3 regions of the Shewanella sp. SG41-3 genome follow, and region 2 is predicted to be linked to each of the others. Evidence: predicted binding sites of a transcription regulator. Region 2 holds the regulator's gene; each other region holds the start of a gene.
The links. Region 2 encodes FliA, which starts transcription of late flagellar genes. Its sites were predicted from a motif close to CTAAAGNTNNNNNNNNNNNNGCCGATA; they were not measured.

Region 1: a site for FliA is predicted at 4,131-4,157, ahead of H5164_RS12860 (VC2046/SO_2500 family protein). Genes of this name have one in related genera too.
Region 3: a site for FliA is predicted at 3,894-3,920, ahead of pomA (flagellar motor protein PomA). Genes of this name have one in related genera too.

Annotation. Positions count from the first base shown of each region.
Region 1 is NZ_JACJFJ010000006.1:24,636-30,974, forward strand. It holds gene H5164_RS12845 (methyl-accepting chemotaxis protein) at 1-401, shown strand, start outside; gene H5164_RS12850 (bifunctional diguanylate cyclase/phosphodiesterase) at 611-2,842, opposite strand; gene H5164_RS12855 (DUF406 family protein) at 3,183-3,470, opposite strand; gene H5164_RS12860 (VC2046/SO_2500 family protein) at 3,599-4,096, opposite strand; tRNA gene H5164_RS12865 (tRNA-Tyr) at 4,222-4,306, shown strand; tRNA gene H5164_RS12870 (tRNA-Tyr) at 4,396-4,480, shown strand; tRNA gene H5164_RS12875 (tRNA-Tyr) at 4,510-4,594, shown strand; gene H5164_RS12880 (PLP-dependent cysteine synthase family protein) at 4,932-5,993, shown strand; gene queE (7-carboxy-7-deazaguanine synthase QueE) at 6,079-6,339, opposite strand, start outside.
Region 2 is NZ_JACJFJ010000010.1:95,017-101,355, forward strand. It holds gene H5164_RS17610 (chemotaxis protein CheA) at 1-472, opposite strand, end outside; gene H5164_RS17615 (protein phosphatase CheZ) at 488-1,225, opposite strand; gene cheY (chemotaxis response regulator CheY) at 1,239-1,622, opposite strand; gene H5164_RS17625 (RNA polymerase sigma factor FliA) at 1,667-2,386, opposite strand; gene H5164_RS17630 (MinD/ParA family protein) at 2,379-3,260, opposite strand; gene flhF (flagellar biosynthesis protein FlhF) at 3,265-4,650, opposite strand; gene flhA (flagellar biosynthesis protein FlhA) at 4,680-6,339, opposite strand, start outside.
Region 3 is NZ_JACJFJ010000001.1:440,952-447,290, reverse strand. It holds gene H5164_RS01965 (hypothetical protein) at 1-77, shown strand, start outside; gene thiI (tRNA uracil 4-sulfurtransferase ThiI) at 245-1,699, opposite strand; gene H5164_RS01955 (flagellar motor protein MotB) at 2,016-2,942, opposite strand; gene pomA (flagellar motor protein PomA) at 2,946-3,713, opposite strand; gene xseB (exodeoxyribonuclease VII small subunit) at 4,051-4,287, shown strand; gene ispA ((2E,6E)-farnesyl diphosphate synthase) at 4,326-5,207, shown strand; gene dxs (1-deoxy-D-xylulose-5-phosphate synthase) at 5,230-6,339, shown strand, end outside.

The DNA of each region.
Region 1 (6,339 bases), on a different contig from region 2:
TAGCGGATGAAGTTAGAACCTTGGCCAGTCGTACACAACAGTCTACCCAAGAAATACAGAAAACGATTCAAAACTTACAAAAAGCTAGCCGAGATGCGACTCAACGTTTAGTGCAAGGGGCTGAAAATGCACAACAAACGGCAACGGAAGCACAAAAAGCGGGTGATGCATTAGCTGAAATAACTGACAGTGTTGATCAAATTAATGCCATGAATACACAAATCGCCACAGCAGCGGAAGAACAAAGTTCGGTGACAGAAGAGATAAACCGCAACATTACGAGTATCAGTGACATTTCCAATCAAACCGCTGCCGGAGCGGAACAAAGCAGTGCCGCCAGTAATGAATTAGCTAAGTTAGCCGAAACGATGAAAGCAGAAATTGAAAAATTTAGACTTTAAGGCTTAACGACTCAGTTAAATAACAGGAAGTTAGATGCATGACTTCCTTTTTTAATTCATGCAAATCGTTCACCGCTTTAGTTCAAACATCGCTTGGAACCACCCTAGTGTATAAGTAAAAAGACGCTCTCCAACTTACCTTAATGTGTTACTGAACTAGAAAATGTCTTAATGTCACATGAAAGATAAACACTAACAAAATCTCAAAACTAAGCGATAAATGATTCAGGTTGCATGTTAACTGTAGTCGCAGACTGGTGGTTATTAATAAATAAACCAAAATCATTCACCCGTATTGCAGGGCTATACAAAAATCCTTGGGCTTGATGACAACCGCTTAGGGTTAAAAAGGCTTCTTGCTCTGTCGTTTCCACCCCTTCAGCGGTTAATGAAATGTTCAGTGCTTTCGCCATAGCGATTATGGCACTGACAATCTCACGACTTTCGCGGCTGGAAGATATATCCATAATGAATGAGCGATCTATTTTTAATTTGGAAATAGGAAACTGTTTAAGGTATTTCATCGAACTGTAACCAGTACCAAAATCATCAATCGCTAAGCCAACACCTAATTCTGCCAACTCATGACATAAATTAATCGCATAGCGAATGTCACCCATGAGTTCAGTCTCAGTGATTTCAAGGATCAATGTATTGGGCTTAATTCGATAGCGGGTGATTAATAGCCATACGAGTTCATACAAATTGCCACTAAAAAATTGTCGCGCTGACACGTTGACATGCATGGTAATGTTAACGTTTTTATGTTGCCATAAATTTAATTGCTTACAGGCCGCCTCTAATACCCATTCACCAATTTGATTAATCATCCCGGTTTGTTCTGCTATTTCAATAAACGTGCCCGGATACAGCACCCCTTTTTTAGGATGATTCCAGCGAATTAATGCTTCAGCACCAATGTATTGATGATGCTGGAGATCCATCAAAGGTTGATAGTACAGCTCAAACTCACGGCCGCGAATCGCATGCTGCAAATCTCGCTCTATTTCCGCTTTAGTGGTAAATGTTTCAAGTAACGCTTCATTAAAAAATTGGTAATTATTATCGTTTTTCTTCTTGGCATATTGCAAAGTAATATCCGCACAGGATAACGGAGTAAATAAGCCCACAACAGACTTGATGTCTACCACGGCAATAGCGGGGTTAGGTTGTATTTTGGCTCTGGAGATCATTGATGGCGCCGCCAAATTCATATACAAACGGCTAATAATGGCTTCGACTTCGATTTCAGAAGTCACTGGAGGCAATAACACCGCAAACTCATCGCTACCGATCCTTGCGACATCAATCGCATTGGCAGACGTTGCAAAATGTTTTAATCGTCGTGCTATCTCAATCAGTAAAGCATCGCCATCTTCATGGCCATGAGTATCGTTAAAACGCTTGAAGCCCAATAAATCAATGAGGATTAATATGCCATCAGCAGCGCGATCAAGTATGGGGGTAAAATGACTACGATTGTGCAAACAGGTTAACGCACAATGCCAAGCCAAACGTTCTAATGCCACTTTATGTAAAAATGCTGCGGAATTATCATAACTGGAAACTAGCGCATAATGTTTACCTTGTTCGGTGACAAACGGCTTAATATGATACTTTAGCCAATATTCACTGCCATCGGTGCGTGTCAGTTTAAGTTCGCCTTCCACAACTTCACTAGCGCGTAATTTTTCGATGATATGATCAAGTAGTTTAGGAGCGTTTCTAAAAATATCGAGATTAGAAACGCTATGATGTTCAACGTTATTGCGAAGCAATCCAGTCATTTTTTGATGAGCACTATTCACATACTCAATAATACGACTATCGATATTGACCAGCATAACAACATGTTCTGATTGCTCTGTGGCATTGCGTAACAAATGAATTTGTTCATTACTGTCATAGGTATAACGTGTAGACAAGGCTAACGCCAGCTGATCTGCACATTGGATTGCAAGCTGAATATCTAATTTACCCCATTGAATCTGTTGGCAACTTTCCACCGATAATACGCCCTCGATATGACCATTAATTCGGATGGCAATATCAATACTGGTAACAATATTGTGGTGTTGGTAGTAATCAGAAAAAGTGTCGACGAGGTTAATATGAGCATTGTCGGTAGATAATATGTAGCGATGACAACGTAATTCGTTGATGTACTGTGGATCAATGGTCATTTGTTTCAAATGGGAGGTATACACCAGCGTCTGGTCCACATCACTTGCAACCAATGCATGCTCAGAAATAAGGCGTTCATCAACCAGCAAGCCATCATTATTTTTATGTCGTAATGACCAAACAGACACAAATGATGCTTTAAAATAATCCCGCAGCAATTGACAAACCAGCTCTGCGGTTTTGGTGAAATCACCTTGTTGTTTTGCACTGGAATTTACAATTAATTCCAATAAGTGCTGGTGTTCTCTTCGACTCATTTACATCCCGAAAAAAATGGTTTCATTTCCTAAATCTATAACGTTTGTAACTCAAAATACCTATCATTATTGGTTTTGGTATTCAGAGTGTGAGTCAACATGTTACAGCAATACTTAGAGAGCAAAACTCGCGTTAAAGGCATCATAAAGTTACATTAGCAAAAGCTACTATGTCTTTAGTTAAGTAACGCAGATTACACGCGATACTTAAAAACAGCAATCCTTTGGTAATACATTGTTACGCTTTACTAGGATTAATATTACGCGAGGTATACTCGGATAAAAATCTTTAACAACAAACATATAACCAATATTTCTTTTCATTAAACTGCAGAAAGATCTACAGTTGATTTTCAAGTTGAAAAATCATTTTCTCTACACTAAAAGCGAAATCAAGCTTGAGTTCAATGGTATTATCGGCATCAATAATGACAGCTTTTGTATCAGCAAAACGTTGCTGAGCAATTTCCTGCATCGCTTGAGCTTGTGACAATGCATCATCACCAGCAAAACTAAGCACTAATAATGTATCTTCTGCCTCAACTACGGCACCAATATCGACGTAACTTCCGCATTCGGTACAACTATCGCTTACAAGGCCTTGCTGCTGTTTAATTTGTTTAATCATGACTTCACCCACTAGTTAATTTAACGGTCGCTTATCAATATAACGTAGATCAAGCAGCCATTTATTTGCCATGCTCACAAATCCTAAAAGTATTCACTTAATCTAAACAAGATCACCGCATTACAGACTTATGCTAGCTGAAGTGCTAACGTGTTTGATATCTTACGCTGCGTGCTGAGTTGATCTAAAAAATGCATGTCTTCTATGGGAGTATGTTGCTGGTAGGCATTAATCGCTTTATTTTTAGTGAGGTAATCACAGTTACTTAATACTTCGACCATAGCATCAGATTGCGACCCTCTGATGACCAGAGCTTCAGGTGTTAATGCTTGTTGCAGTTGAAACTGTCTGGCACCTTGTTGCTGAAATATCATCGCGTGATCAAAAGTGTCTGGATGGACAGAAATATCATCAACTAATAACTGCGGTTGCGGTACAGAAAATTTGTTGCGTAACTTTTGCGTGTTATCAGTGTCAGTTTCTAATTGAAACTGTGCCATATCACGAGCATCTACAGACAGCATAGCCAATAGCAAGCCAAATTCACCGCGACGATTATGCTCAATCGCGACGTTTAATCGGTTCCCTATTTGTAATTCATTGACTAATGTTGACTCAATTTGCATATAAAAACATCACAACTACTGCTCGATGCTATTTTATCGACCAAACAGTCATAAACTTTAGTAATTTATTCAACTTTACACTTTACATACAAAAGGTTTCTGACTACTATGGCGACCGCAATTGAGGAGGGGTTCCCGAGTGGCCAAAGGGATCAGACTGTAAATCTGACGGCTCAGCCTTCGAAGGTTCGAATCCTTCTCCCTCCACCATTTGCGTTGTTATAAAGTGTTTGTTGTGAAGCGTTAAAGTTGTAAAGCGTTAGAATGTAAAAAGAGAGTAAGAAAAAAAGAAAATATGTGGAGGGGTTCCCGAGTGGCCAAAGGGATCAGACTGTAAATCTGACGGCTCAGCCTTCGAAGGTTCGAATCCTTCTCCCTCCACCATCTTTCTTTTATTCATATTATTTTGCTGTGGAGGGGTTCCCGAGTGGCCAAAGGGATCAGACTGTAAATCTGACGGCTCAGCCTTCGAAGGTTCGAATCCTTCTCCCTCCACCATTTTACATTTTGTTTTATCAATTTATATCGTGATACTAGCTAAATATCTGTCCACAATTCCTCGTTATAAAGATCGTTTTTTCTCAATTCCTACACGACAAGTTTTACCCCTAACGGTACTAATTTTTTGCTTAATCTTTTCTGCTGCTGTTAATTGGTTATTTCGCCGGTCAACATTATTGATGCCATTATTTACGGTATTTTGTCTTTATCTGCTCTATTTCATCCTTTACTGCCATTATTGAACAATAAATACCTATATGGGTCGATAAACACTACTCTTAACTTTGTATTTTAGTTATTATTTATTCCTTTTTGGAATAACGAGTATTATTGCATGTCATCATCTTGGGTCAATCAGGCCATTGCAAAAATAGAAGCCGATTATCAACGTTCTGCTGATACACATCTAATCAAATTAGACTTGCCACAACTTGATGGCATAGACATTTATCTAAAAGATGAAAGTACACATCCTACAGGCAGCTTAAAGCACCGTTTGGCTCGATCATTATTTTTATATGCCCTTTGTAATGGCTGGATTAAAAAAGATACCCCAATCATTGAGTCATCCTCTGGCAGCACTGCTGTTTCAGAAGCCTATTTCGCTCGATTACTCGGTTTACCTTTTATTGCGGTAATGCCTAAAAACACCGCTAAAAAGAAAATTGAACAAATTGAATTTTATGGGGCTAAATGTCACTTTGTTGATAATGGCAGTCAGATGTATGCAGAATCAGAAAGATTGGCTGCTGAGTTAACAGGTCACTACATGGACCAATTCACTTATGCTGAACGTGCAACAGATTGGCGGGGTAACAACAATATTGCTGATTCTATTTTTAACCAAATGGAACGCGAACCACATCCAATCCCAAGTTGGATTGTGATGAGTCCAGGAACTGGCGGCACTAGTGCCACTATTGGTCGCTATATTCGCTATCAACAACAAAAAACCCAACTGTGCGTCGTTGACCCAGAAAACTCAGTCTTTTATGATTATTTTCACAGTGGTGATGCCACGATAGTGAGTGATAAATACAGTAAAATTGAAGGTATTGGCCGACCTCGGGTTGAACCATCGTTTATTGCAGGGGTGGTTGATAGCATGATTAAAATCCCAGATGCCGCGTCAATCGCAACCATTCAATGGCTAGAACAATTAATTGGTCGTAAAACGGGCGCGTCCACTGGCACAAACTTATATGGGGCGTTATTGCTGGCAACACAGATGCGACATGCAGGCCAAACCGGTTCAATTGTGACGTTAATTTGTGATGCTGGTGAACGTTATCTCGATACCTACTACAACCCCGAGTGGATCGAAAATAATATCGGTTGTTTTCAGCACTATCGCGAGAAGCTGTCTGCCTTTAATGTTTGTGGTTTAATCAGTTAACTAAACATTAAAAAAGCCGTTGAATCTGGATTCAACGGCTTTCATTATTGGCTCAGCATCAAGGGGAAACGTTGCTAAATACACATTAGTCGATATTCAAATATTTGTGAGTTTGAATCGATAAACGCCAATTACGCGCAATACACACTTTCATTGCAAGATCGGTTGCCCGCGCCTTTTGACTAATCGGTTGTAAACAAATCGTTTTGGCACTGATATCTATGTGTTGTAACAGCTCATCTAATTCTTCAATATGCCGTTCTGTCGCAATAGGATGTTTAATTTCGTTAGCACGATTTAAGGCTTGATCAAGTACCTTGTAGCCACCTTTCATATTAATTTTAGG
Region 2 (6,339 bases):
CTTCAATGACTTCAGGCTCGTTAACCTCAACTACATTTTCGATAGGTTCAAGTTCTGCAGCCGACATCTCTGAGGGTAATGGCGCACCTGAGCTTAATAATTTGAGTTTCGCAAGTAGCATTGGATCTGCAGGGTCTTGTTCTTGTCCCTGTTGAGTTTGAGCAAACATAGTATTAATGGCGTCGACCGCTTGCAAAATAATATCCATTAATTCTGCATTTACGCCACGTTTTCCGGTGCGCAATAAATCGAACGTATTTTCAGCTTCATGACACACGTCAACCATCGGCTTTAAGCTTAAAAAACCAGCTCCGCCTTTGACAGTATGAAATCCACGGAAAATAGCATTAAGTAAATCACTGTCATCAGGATTATTTTCAAGGGCAACTAGCTGCTCTTGTAGAAGCTCTAAAATCTCACCAGCTTCAATTAAAAAGTCCTGGAGTATCTCTTCATCAACATCAAAGGACATTAAATTGACTCCTAATTAGAAACCCAGACTTGATAGCAGATCGTCTACTTCATCCTGACCTGTCACCACATCTTCACGCAGTTCTGCATTCATGATGGGGCCTTCTGCTTCTATTTTATTATCGTTTATCGTTGGCGATGACTCAGTAATATGATCACCAAACACCGTTAGCATTGAAACTAAATTACTTTCTACTTCACGAACTAAATCAATCACTCGACGGATCATTTGGCCAGTTAAGTCTTGGAAGTCTTGCGCCATTAAAATTTGATTTAATAGCTCACGAAGACGATTACAATCATTTTCACTGTGTAACATAAACTGCTGAACATCATGGCAAAGTGATTTAAACTCACCCAACTCGATGTCACGACGCATCAATTTATCCCACATTGGCGTTACTGATTGAATATTACTGATAATGGTATCGGCCAAAGGTAGACATTCTTCAACTGCATCCATGGTTTTATTAGCAGCTTGCTCTGTCATATCGATAACGTAGTTTAATCTTTCTTTAGCATCCGGAATTTCGGTATTGGCTAATTCAGATAAACGGTTATCAATTTGAAAATCTTTTAATGCACTATGAAGTTGTCGAGTTAACTTACCCACTTCTTCAAAAAGCTCACGCTGCAATGGTGTAGCAAGCTCCCTGATGACGTCATCAGCTTTATCTTGCTGACCTAAGGTAAGCAATTCAACAAGTTCTTGGGCCTGTTCGAGAGTGATTAACCCCGATATTGATGCCTGCATGACTTATCCTTGCTTATGCGAGTCGTTCAAAGATTTTATCTAACTTTTCTTTTAACGTTGCGGCGGTGAAAGGCTTTACCACATAACCATTTACCCCAGCTTGCGCTGCAGCAATAATTTGTTCACGCTTGGCTTCTGCGGTTACCATCAATACGGGTAAATGCTTTAACGAATCATCTGCACGGATTGCTCTAAGTAAATCAATACCTTGCATTCCAGGCATGTTCCAGTCAGTTACTACAAAATCAAAATCGCCTTTTTGTAACATAGGTAGGGCTGTTGAGCCATCATCTGCTTCTTGGGTATTATTAAATCCCAAATCTCGCAACAAGTTCTTAATGATACGCCTCATTGTTGAAAAATCGTCAACAATAAGAATCTTCATATTCTTGTCCAAGGTTTCCTCCGGTGAGCTGACACTCGTTTGCTCTAAATAAGTTATTATTCTTGTGTCCAATGCTTGAGTTTAGCTTTTAATCTGAGCATTGCCTGACTTAATATCTGGCTTACACGCGATTCACTAACATCAAGGATGGCACCGATTTCTTTTAAATTTAATGCTTCGTTGTAATATAACGACAACACTAACGCATCTCTTTCTGGCAATGTCTTAATTGCTTCAACCAATGCAGATTGGAATTGAATTTCAGCAAGCGAGTCAAAGGCCTCATCTGGCGATTCATTATCTGTGATTAACACATCTTGCGAAACACCAAGATCTTCTATGCCTATGATTTTACCAACAGAAACATCATTTAAGATATGATGGTACTCATCGAGCGACATTTCAAGCTTTTCAGCAATTTCAGTATCATAAGCATCACGACCAAGCTGTTGCTCTAATTCATCAATTACTTGTGCAACTCGACGATTATTACGGTGAACTGAGCGTGGAACCCAGTCACCACGACGAATTTCATCTATCATCGCTCCACGAATTCTAATGCCAGCAAAAGTTTCAAACTTAGCACCTTTGCTGTTATCAAATTTTGATGAGGCCTCAAGCAACCCCATCATTCCAGCTTGTAACAGGTCATCAAGTTGCACCGATGCTGGTAATCTTGCCAGCATATGATGAGCAATTCTTTTTACCAACGGTGCATACTGTTCAATGATAGACGTTTTGTTATCGAACTGAGTATACGCTGCGGCTTTATTCACCCGTTCTTCCTTCTTGTATCGGCTTACGTTGTACAAGACGTTCAACAAAAAATTCTAAATGACCACCGGGTTGCTGTGGCACAGGCCAAGTCATAATTTTATTGGCTAATCCGTGGTAAGCAATGGCTGAAGGTGATTTAGGATACGCTTCAACGACTAGTTTTTGTTTGCGAACAGCTTTACGTAAATTCTCATCAAAGGGAATGGTTGCCACCAACTCCAATGCAACATCTAGAAATCTATCAGTCACTTTACTGAGTTTAGCAAATAATTCCATACCTTCTCGTAAACTACGTACCATATTTGCCACAATTTTGAAGTGGAACACACCATGTTCACGACTTAGTATCTTAATTAACGCATAAGCATCAGTAATCGATGTTGGTTCGTCACAAACTACAATTAATACATCTTGTGATGCACGAGAAAAACTCAGCACCATATCTGATATACCGGCAGCAGTATCAACAATTAAAATATCAAACTGAGTCCGCATTTCACTAAATGCACGGATCAAACCGGCATGTTGTGCTGGTGTCAATTCAACCATCGCTTGTGAACCTGATGTAGCAGGAACAATACCGATACCTTTGGGTCCGCGTACAATGATGTCATCTAATTCGGCATCACCTGACAAAACATGAGATAAATTTTTCTCAGCACGTATCCCGAGCATCACATCGACATTGGCTAAACCTAAATCGGCATCAAGTACTAATACACGTTTGCCCTTTTCGGCTAATGCTACCGCAGTATTAATTGACACACTTGTTTTACCAACTCCGCCTTTACCACCGGATACGGCAATTACTTTAACTTTATCGTTATTTGGTTGATTCATCATACGTAAACCACTTGCTTGATCCCGAGTCATATCTTTACTCAAATGCATAGGCTGTGTCATTAGACCACACTGTGTCTTGTGATAATTGTTGTTCAGTTTCATTTAACGCCGCGAGAGCTTTCTTGGCTAGCTCTAGTGTATCTGCGACTTTCATGTCCTCAGGAACACGTTGACCGTCAGTAACATAGCTTAATGGTAACTCATTTTGAATCAATACGCTCAATGCACCTGCAATTGATATTGATTCATCTAATTTTGTTAAAATCGCACCCGCTAATGGAATACGTTTAAAATGTTCTACAGCATCTTGTAAGACACGGCGCTGGCCTGTCGCTGACAAGACTAAGTAACTCCGAATGGGGATCCTACTATTTGCCGTCAAATTATCAAGTTGCTGATATAAGCGCATATCTCGCTGCCCCATACCGGCGGTATCGATTAATACTAACTTACGATTCCTAAATTGATAAAGAATTTGTTCTAATTCGGCTAAATCATGTGCTTGTTTCACCGGACAGCCCATTATTTTGCCATAAGTTGCTAATTGCTCATAGGCACCAATACGATAATGATCTGTGGTAATCAATGCCACCTGCTCGGGGCCATGATGGGCAGCAAATCGAGCTGCTATTTTAGCTAAAGAAGTCGTCTTACCTACACCTGTTGGGCCAACAAAAGCGACCACCCCCCCACGTTTGACAATATCATCACCTTGGTTGTCGAGTAAGTTAGCTAAGCTTTGCGGTAGCGCTCTTACTAAGTCGGCTGGCGTATAATGTTGACTCAATCCTGCTAGTTTAGCAGCAACTGCAGGAGAAAACTCTGCGGCAATCAATTTACTTTCAAGCATAGCACCAACTGGATCGGTACGCTTTTTTTGGTCTTTCATTAACGATGACACTTGATGAGTCAATAAGTTACGTAATGAAGCCATTTCTTCACGTAACGCGTCCATATCATCAGATTGATTTCTATTGGTTTTTTTAGCATGTTCAGGCGCGGCTTGCGCTTTTAACGTTGATGTAGGCTTAGCTGACTTTGCCCCTTGTAATTGACGCGCCCACTCAGGTAATTCAGGTTCATCTTGGCGAACAGACATTTGTTGTTTCATGCGATTATGCTGTTTTTCAAGCAATGCTTGAAGAGAATCTGCTTCCGGTGGCGGATTTACCTTAGATTGAGCTTTCATTACAGGCTTTGCGCCTATTGAGACGCGATCCTCACTGACATCCATAAAGCTTGTCGTTGGCGCTTGCGATGCAATAGAGGCCTTAGGTTCATCATAATCGACTGCGGCGACAATTTCGATTCCGCCTGCTACTTTTTTGTTTGACATAATGACAGCGTCAGAGCCTAAGGTCTCTTTTACTTGAGCCAATGCTTCGCGCATATCTTTGGCAAAAAATCGTTTAATTTTCACTTATGCACCTCAATAAACTGACGTTATCACTATTGGCCAACAGCAGAAACAATTCTAATTTGTTTCTCATCGGGTATTTCTTGATAAGAAATCACTCGTAAATTTGGAATAGTGTATTTAACAAATCTGGACAGCGTTGACCTCAACATACCAGAGGTCAATAAAATGGCTGGTTGCCCTACCATTTCTTGCTTCTGTGCAGCATCTAACAATGACTGCTGCATGCGTTCTGCAAGGCCGGGTTCAATATTCGGTCCTTCACCGCCAGTCGCCTGCATAGACTTATGCAACATCTGTTCCAACTCTGGCGCCAATGTAATGACAGGTATTTCAAGTTCAGGCCCAGAGATTTCTTGTACTATCATGCGTTTTAGCGCTATACGCACTGCTGCAGTTAAGACTTCGGTATCATTACTCTTGGTGCCGTACTCTAATAATGTCTGCACTATGGTGCGTAAATCACGAACCGAGACACCTTCGTTAAGTAAGTTTTGCATGACTTTAACAACCGAACCCAACGGCATAATATCGGGTACAAAACCATCAACTAATTTAGGCGAGTTCTTGCTCAGCATATCCATTAACTGCTGCACTTCTTCATAACCTAATAGTTTGGCTGCATTATTACTCAATAACTGACTAATATGCGTTGCCACAACCGTTGCGGTATCAACGACGGTATAACCTAATGTTTGTGCATGTTCACGTTGTTCTGGTGTGATCCACACCGCCTCTAAACCAAAAGCGGGGTCACGGGTGTCAATACCGTCAAGCTTACCGTAAACCTGACCAGGATTGATCGCTAGCTCACAATCATGTCTAACTTCAGCCTCACCGACCACCACACCCATTAAGGAAATACGATATGCATTTGGCGATAAGTCTAGATTGTCACGAATATGCACCGCTGGCACTAAAAAACCTAATTCTTGTGACAATTTTTTACGCACACCTTTAATTCGGCCTAATAACTCACCACCCTGAGACTTATCAACCAATGGAATTAACCGATATCCCACTTCCAGACCGATAGTATCAACATGGCGCACATCATCCCAACTTAACTCTTTAGGTTCTTTATCTCTAGCTTCTACTGGCCCTTTGGTCGCCAGTGTCAGTGCCGCTTGTTTTTTGTCAACATTCCGCTTGTAGACAAAGTACGCTGCACCAGCAGTAATAAATGCGAAGGTCAAAAATGCCACATGAGGCATTCCAGGCACAATACCCATGATAAACAGTAACCCAGCAGCAATGGCTAATGATTTGTGACTGTCAAACATCTGACTAAACATCATTTGGCCCATATCACCAGATTCATTTTGACGCGTTACCATTAACGCGGCTGCAATTGATAATAATAAACCGGGAATTTGCGCAACCAAGCCATCACCGATGGTCAGCAAAGTATAAATTTCTACTGCACTAGAAAAATCCAGATCATGCTGAACGATACCAATCACAAAGCCACCAAGTATATTGATGACAAGAATCATAATACCGGCGATAGCATCACCTTTAACGAACTTTGAAGCACCGTCCATCGCACCATAAAAGTCGGCTTCACGAGTCACTTCAGCACGGCGAATACGCGCCTGGTCTTGGGTTAAGGTGCCAGCATTTAAATCAGCATCAATGGCCATTTGCTTACCCGGCATAGCATCCAAGGTAAATCGAGCACTCACCTCAGCA
Region 3 (6,339 bases), on a different contig from region 2:
ATAACGATGTTAACAGCATTCTTGTTGCTGACAATGAACAACAACAAAAAACTTCACAAGTGGTCCAAGCAAACTAATACGATTGTGATTTAGCCTGTTATCCAAACAATAAAAAAACCGCATTCAATGCGGTTTTTTTACGTCTGTTACATGCAAACTTAAAAAGTATGCTGATTCAACTTGCTATGACCTAAATACTCATGCAGATAAAAGCGGCCAACACACGCGCAAACCGCTCCTGTGGTTAAGGGCGATACACTTTAACGTTCGTATAGCCTTGCTCAACAAGGTATAAAGCCTGCAGTTTACTCATAACCCCACGGTCACAATACAATAAATACGTTTTAGACTTATCTAAGTCAGCAAATTGTGTCGCTAATTTAAAGAATGGAATCGCTTTAATCATCACATTATCGATCAATAATGGGCTTCGCTCTTCTTCTTCTGGAGCGCGAACATCAATGATGATCTCATCTGATGCCACATTGTTAACCGTTTCGGTCTCGGTAACTTGTTGATTCATTTCAGCCTCTATATCACGAATATCCATCACGACAGCAGATGCAACCACCCGTTCGATTAAGTCTTCGGAGAATTTCTTCTCTTCGGCTTCAACCTTAGACAATATCGCTTTAACCGTAGGCTTTTGTGAAATAACCCCACAATACTCAGGAATCGACTTCGCAAAATCTTCAGTGCCAATAATACGGCTCTGATTAATAATATCTTGTTTATCCATTGTGATCAGCGGGCGTAAAATCAGTAACTCAGTACTCCGATCAATCACATTTAAGTTAGTCAGTGTTTGGCTAGAAACTTGTCCTAAGCTTTCTCCGGTAACTAAGGCTTGAATACCAAATTTGTCAGCGATTCGAGTAGCTGCTCGCATCATTACACGCTTAAGTACTACGCCCATTTGACCATTATCAATGCGCTCAAGAATCTCTTCAACAACAGGCTCAAATGGCACAGAGATAAAACGTACTTTATGCGACTCACCATATTTTTTCCATAAATGATAAGCCACCTGCTTAACACCTATCTCGTGCTGAGCGCCACCTAGATTAAAGAAACAATAATGGGTACGCGCACCTTTCTTAATAAACTGAAAACTTGATACACCAGAATCGAACCCCCCCGAAATAAGCGACAACACATCTTCTTGGGTTGCCATTGGGAAACCACCCAAACCTTCTATACGGCGCTCGACCATGTAAAGCTTATCTTGATCGATTTCAAGATTAACAGTCACATCTGGATTTTTAAGTTTTACCCCTAGTGCATCCGTATGCTGATTTAATCCGCCACCCACATATCGCTCAACATCGATTGAATTAAAATCATGTTTACCAGAACGTTTTACGCGAACACAAAATGTTTTACCGGCAATTTCGTCACGGTATATTGGTAATGTTTGTTGGTAAATATGATCAATAGAATCAAAGCTGTATTCACTGACCTGTACGATATGAGCAATACCTGGAATGCAAGATAATCGGTCTGCAAATGCATCACACAATTCCGGTTTATCAATTGGCACCTTGACTACAATACGATCGTATTGACGCAGAACTTTGGCACCTTCATCGACGTTTTTTAGTACATTACGGATATTGGTTTCGAGCATCTTAGTAAAGCGCACTCTTACAGACTTGCTCTTCATCATGATTTCAGGGTACAGCTTTACAATAAACTTCATCAGGGTTCCACAGGTATCACCATCAAATAGCACCACACTCGGTTTTGCTAAGTAAAAAGGACAGTAATGCCTTGATAATAAATTAAAAAACAACACAGATCTATTTGCTAGATGTGTAGATAATCCAGTAAATAGCATAACTTATGCAATAATCTGCCAATTATACCAAATGATGTCTATTAACCAAACATATTCACTTTTTTATCTGTTTTTTGTAAATGAAACGGCTGTTAAAGCACATTTTTGACACAAAAAAGCGCAATCTATTTAACCTTCATAGACTGCGCTAATAATGATGTAAACTGATGAGTTGTTACTATTGCGAGACTACAATTTCATTCGACTCTTTAGGCTTACCTTGCTCGATAGAAATTTCAACGCGACGATTTCTTGCTCTATTCTCATTAGAATCATTAGCCACTAATGGCCGATTAGATGCCTCTCCAACCACTTTCATTCGTGTCTCATCAAAGCCGGGGACTTTTCTTAACTCATGAGCTACGGAAACAGCACGTTGACTTGATAGCTCCCAGTTTGAACTGTACAGCTCATTACTAATGTCGGCCCCGTCAGTGTGACCGGATACCGTAATCACGCCGGGAACATCTTTTAATAATTCACCAATCGATCGCACTATGGGTTTGAACTTAGGTTGTAAAAAGCCAGAACCAGATGCAAACGAGCCTTTTTCACGAATACGGATAATAATTTGCTGACCTAAAGACTCAATTTCAATCGCACCATCAACGATTTCTTCATTAAGCTTTTCAGCCATTTTCTTAACTTGCTCGTTAATATTTTCTTGTGAAGATGAAGCATCTTTTTTAACCGCTTCAGCTTCTTGCTGCGCTGTTGCTGCGGCATTACCGCCACGCTGTTCACCGCTTTGTTTTTGGGTTCCGCCAGCATTGTCATCTTCGCCGGCCTGATATTCTATGGTCGGTTGAGTCATTTCATTAGTCTGTTGATTAATGATCTCAATAGGCGTGGGATCGGGTCGACCAGGGCGAAATTCCAATGCAATAACAGAGGTGCCTTTGGGGATATCTTTTACTTCAACTTTGTTTTGTACCCCAAATGCATACTTCATTGAACCGGCAATTTGCTTAAATTTCATCACGTCCATTTCAGAGAACGCTAATAACAACACGAAGAAGCACATAAGCAATGACATTAAGTCTGCAAAGGTGGCAAGCCACATGGGGGCGCCTGCTGGTGGACAATCACACTTGGCCTTAGCCATGAGTTACTCTCCGTCCGTTGTATCAATTTTTCTTAATTTTTCAGCCAAATAATTCTTCAGGAAGCCTTCGATCACCCGTGGATTTTGTCCATCTTGAATAGCTAATACCGCATCCATAATAAGATTACGATTAAGCAATTCTTCGTTCATACGTAATGATAATTTATCCGCCATTGGGATAGCGATCATGTTGGCGATCACTGCGCCATAAAGTGTCGTTAGCAAAGCGACCGCCATTGATGGCCCAATGGATTTAGGATCATCCATGTTAGATAACATCGCCACCAAGCCGACAAGTGTACCAATCATTCCCATTGCAGGGGCTACATCACCCATAGCTTTAAAAATGCCAATACCGGTTTTATGCCGCTCTTCTGTCAAGGTAATGTCTTTTTCTAGCGCATTACGCACGACATCGCCATCATGGCCATCAACCAACATATCGACAGCTTTCTGCATAAAGCTGTTAGTTATAACCGCCTCTTCTAATGCTAAGAAGCCCCCTTTACGGGCTGCATCAGCCATGGTGACAGCTTGTTCGATTAAATCTTCAGGTTTGTCTAATTTGAACATGAAGGCTTTCATGCCAATCTTTATCGAACCTAAAAATTGTTTTAGGTTAAATTTCATCATCACAACAAATAATGAGCCAGCAACAACAATCAAAATTGACGGTACATCGATAAATAATCCGATACCACCACTAGTCACCATCGCACCAATAATAAATGCAAAAGCACCAATAATACCTATTAGGGTAGCTAAATCCACAACCTCTCCTCAATCGCAGTCATTGCGCTGCCTATTTGTGCCGCTTTATCGTGCTGTGAGCACATACTGTATAACCTGAACAACGGGGCATATTGTTGCTTAACTATATTGCCCATCGTTATGTATTACAGCAACAGTTTCAATACTATTTTATGCTATCAATTTTAAATTATGACTTGTTATCGGACAAACTCGGCTCAAGTTTAGCTTGTTTTTGCACATTCTAAACAAAATTCAATAACAAAGCGTGCTGTTGAGCAAATATCCAGCGACTGTATTTGACCGATACGCTGGGCTGATATACCTTGTCACTCGCGTAATGAAAGGAATATTAATTGTGGCAAAAAAACCAGAAAACCTCAGTTTTGAACAATCATTAACTGAACTTGAAACCATTGTTGCTCATTTAGAGCAAGGCGAAGTGTCTCTGGATGACGCGCTTAAACAATTTGAGCGTGGTATTAAGTTAGTCAGACAAAGCCAAGCAAAACTTGAACAAGCACAGCAAAAAGTCTCTATATTACTAAATGAAGATGATGCTGAATTTGTGCCATTCACTGTTGAAAGTGAATAATCGTCACAGAGTGTGTATTAAATAATAGGTCTTGATACGTGTTAGCTGAAGCGATAACAACATACCAAAAGCGCGTTAATGTTACTCTTAACGAGCATTTAACTTTGCTTGATGATGCCGCCCCAGATTTAAAAGCAGCCATGCTGCATGGGGCATTATTAGGCGGTAAACGCATTAGACCATTTTTGGTCTATAGTGTCGGTGATATGCTGGGTGTCAATATCAATGCGCTGGATAAAGCTGCCGCAGCCATTGAATGTATTCATGCATATTCTTTAATACATGATGACTTACCGGCTATGGACAACGACGCACTTCGTCGTGGTCAACCCACGGTACATGTTGCCTTTAATGAAGCCACTGCAATTCTTGCTGGAGACGCACTTCAAACATTAGCGTTTGAAATTATCACCGCTCCGAGCAATGACTTACACCCAAAGCAGCAAATCGCCATGGTGAGAGCACTTGCCAAAGCTTCTGGGTACCAGGGCATGTGTGGTGGACAAGCAATTGATCTTAGTGCTACCGATCACAGTATCAATATAGAAAGATTAACCGAATTACATAATAAAAAAACCGGTGCTTTGATTACTTGTGCCGTAGAGCTCGCGTTGATTGCTGCAGATATACCCGATGAGCACTATCAACTCATGATGAAATACGCTCACACGCTTGGATTAGCTTTTCAAGTTCAGGATGATATTTTAGATATCACCGCAAGCACTGAAGAGCTAGGAAAACCCCAAGGCAGCGATCAGCAATCGAATAAAAGCACTTTTCCGAAACTACTTGGTCTCGATGGTGCCAAAGCCTGTGCAGAACAACTAATACAAGATGCACTATCAGCGCTGACTAAATTACCATACAATAGCCAGTTAATTGCAGACTTCGCCCACTACATTATTGAGCGAAGATTATAATAAAGAGTCAGACAATCTCGCTATGAGCTTCGATATTTCTAAATTCCCAGTACTAGCAAAAGCTAATACACCAGAAGAATTGAGGAAGTTACCTCAAGGTTTACTTCCACAAGTGTCTGATGAACTCAGACAGTTCTTACTTCAGTCTGTTGGTATTTCTAGCGGACATTTCGCTTCTGGCTTAGGCACAGTTGAATTAACTGTGGCACTTCATTACGTCTACGATACCCCATTCGATCGATTAATTTGGGACGTAGGCCATCAAGCTTATCCACATAAAATACTCACTGATCGTCGCGAACAGATGCACACTATTCGCCAAAAAAATGGCTTACATCCTTTCCCATGGCGTGAAGAAAGCCCATACGATACCTTTAGCGTAGGCCACTCAGGCACTTCTGTGAGTGCAGCATTAGGTATGGCGATCGCTGCTGAAAAAGAAGCTGTGGGTCGTAAAGTGGTTGCCGTCATTGGTGATGGCGCCATGACAGGCGGTATGGTGTTTGAAGCACTTAATCATGCGGGCGACTTGCACAATGACATGCTGGTGGTACTTAATGACAACGAAATGTCGATTTCTGAAAACGTTGGTGCACTGAATAACCACTTAGCACAACTGATGTCAGGACGCTTTTATACCACCATTAGAGAGAACAGTAAAAAGGTCCTTAAAGGGATGCCAGTCATTAAAGAAATGGCTAAGCGTACTGAAGAACACCTTAAAGGCATGGTTGTGCCTGCAACGCTATTTGAAGAACTAGGGTTTAATTATATTGGCCCTATAGATGGTCACGATGTCGATTCGCTCGTTGAAACCATGCGTAATATGCGTAACCTCAAAGGTCCACAGATACTGCATATCATGACTAAAAAAGGTCGTGGTTATGAACCTGCTGAAAAAGATCCTATCGGCTGGCACGCAGTGCCTAAATTTGATCCAAGCCTGTTTAAGAAACCGACCACTAAACCTGGTTTACCTACGTTTTCACAAGTGTTTGGTAAATGGTTATGCGACATGGCTGCCACAGACGAGAAGTTAGTGGCTATCACTCCTGCTATGCGCGAAGGTTCTGGCATGGTTGAGTTTTCACAACGCTTCCCAAGCCAATATTTTGATGCTGCGATTGCCGAG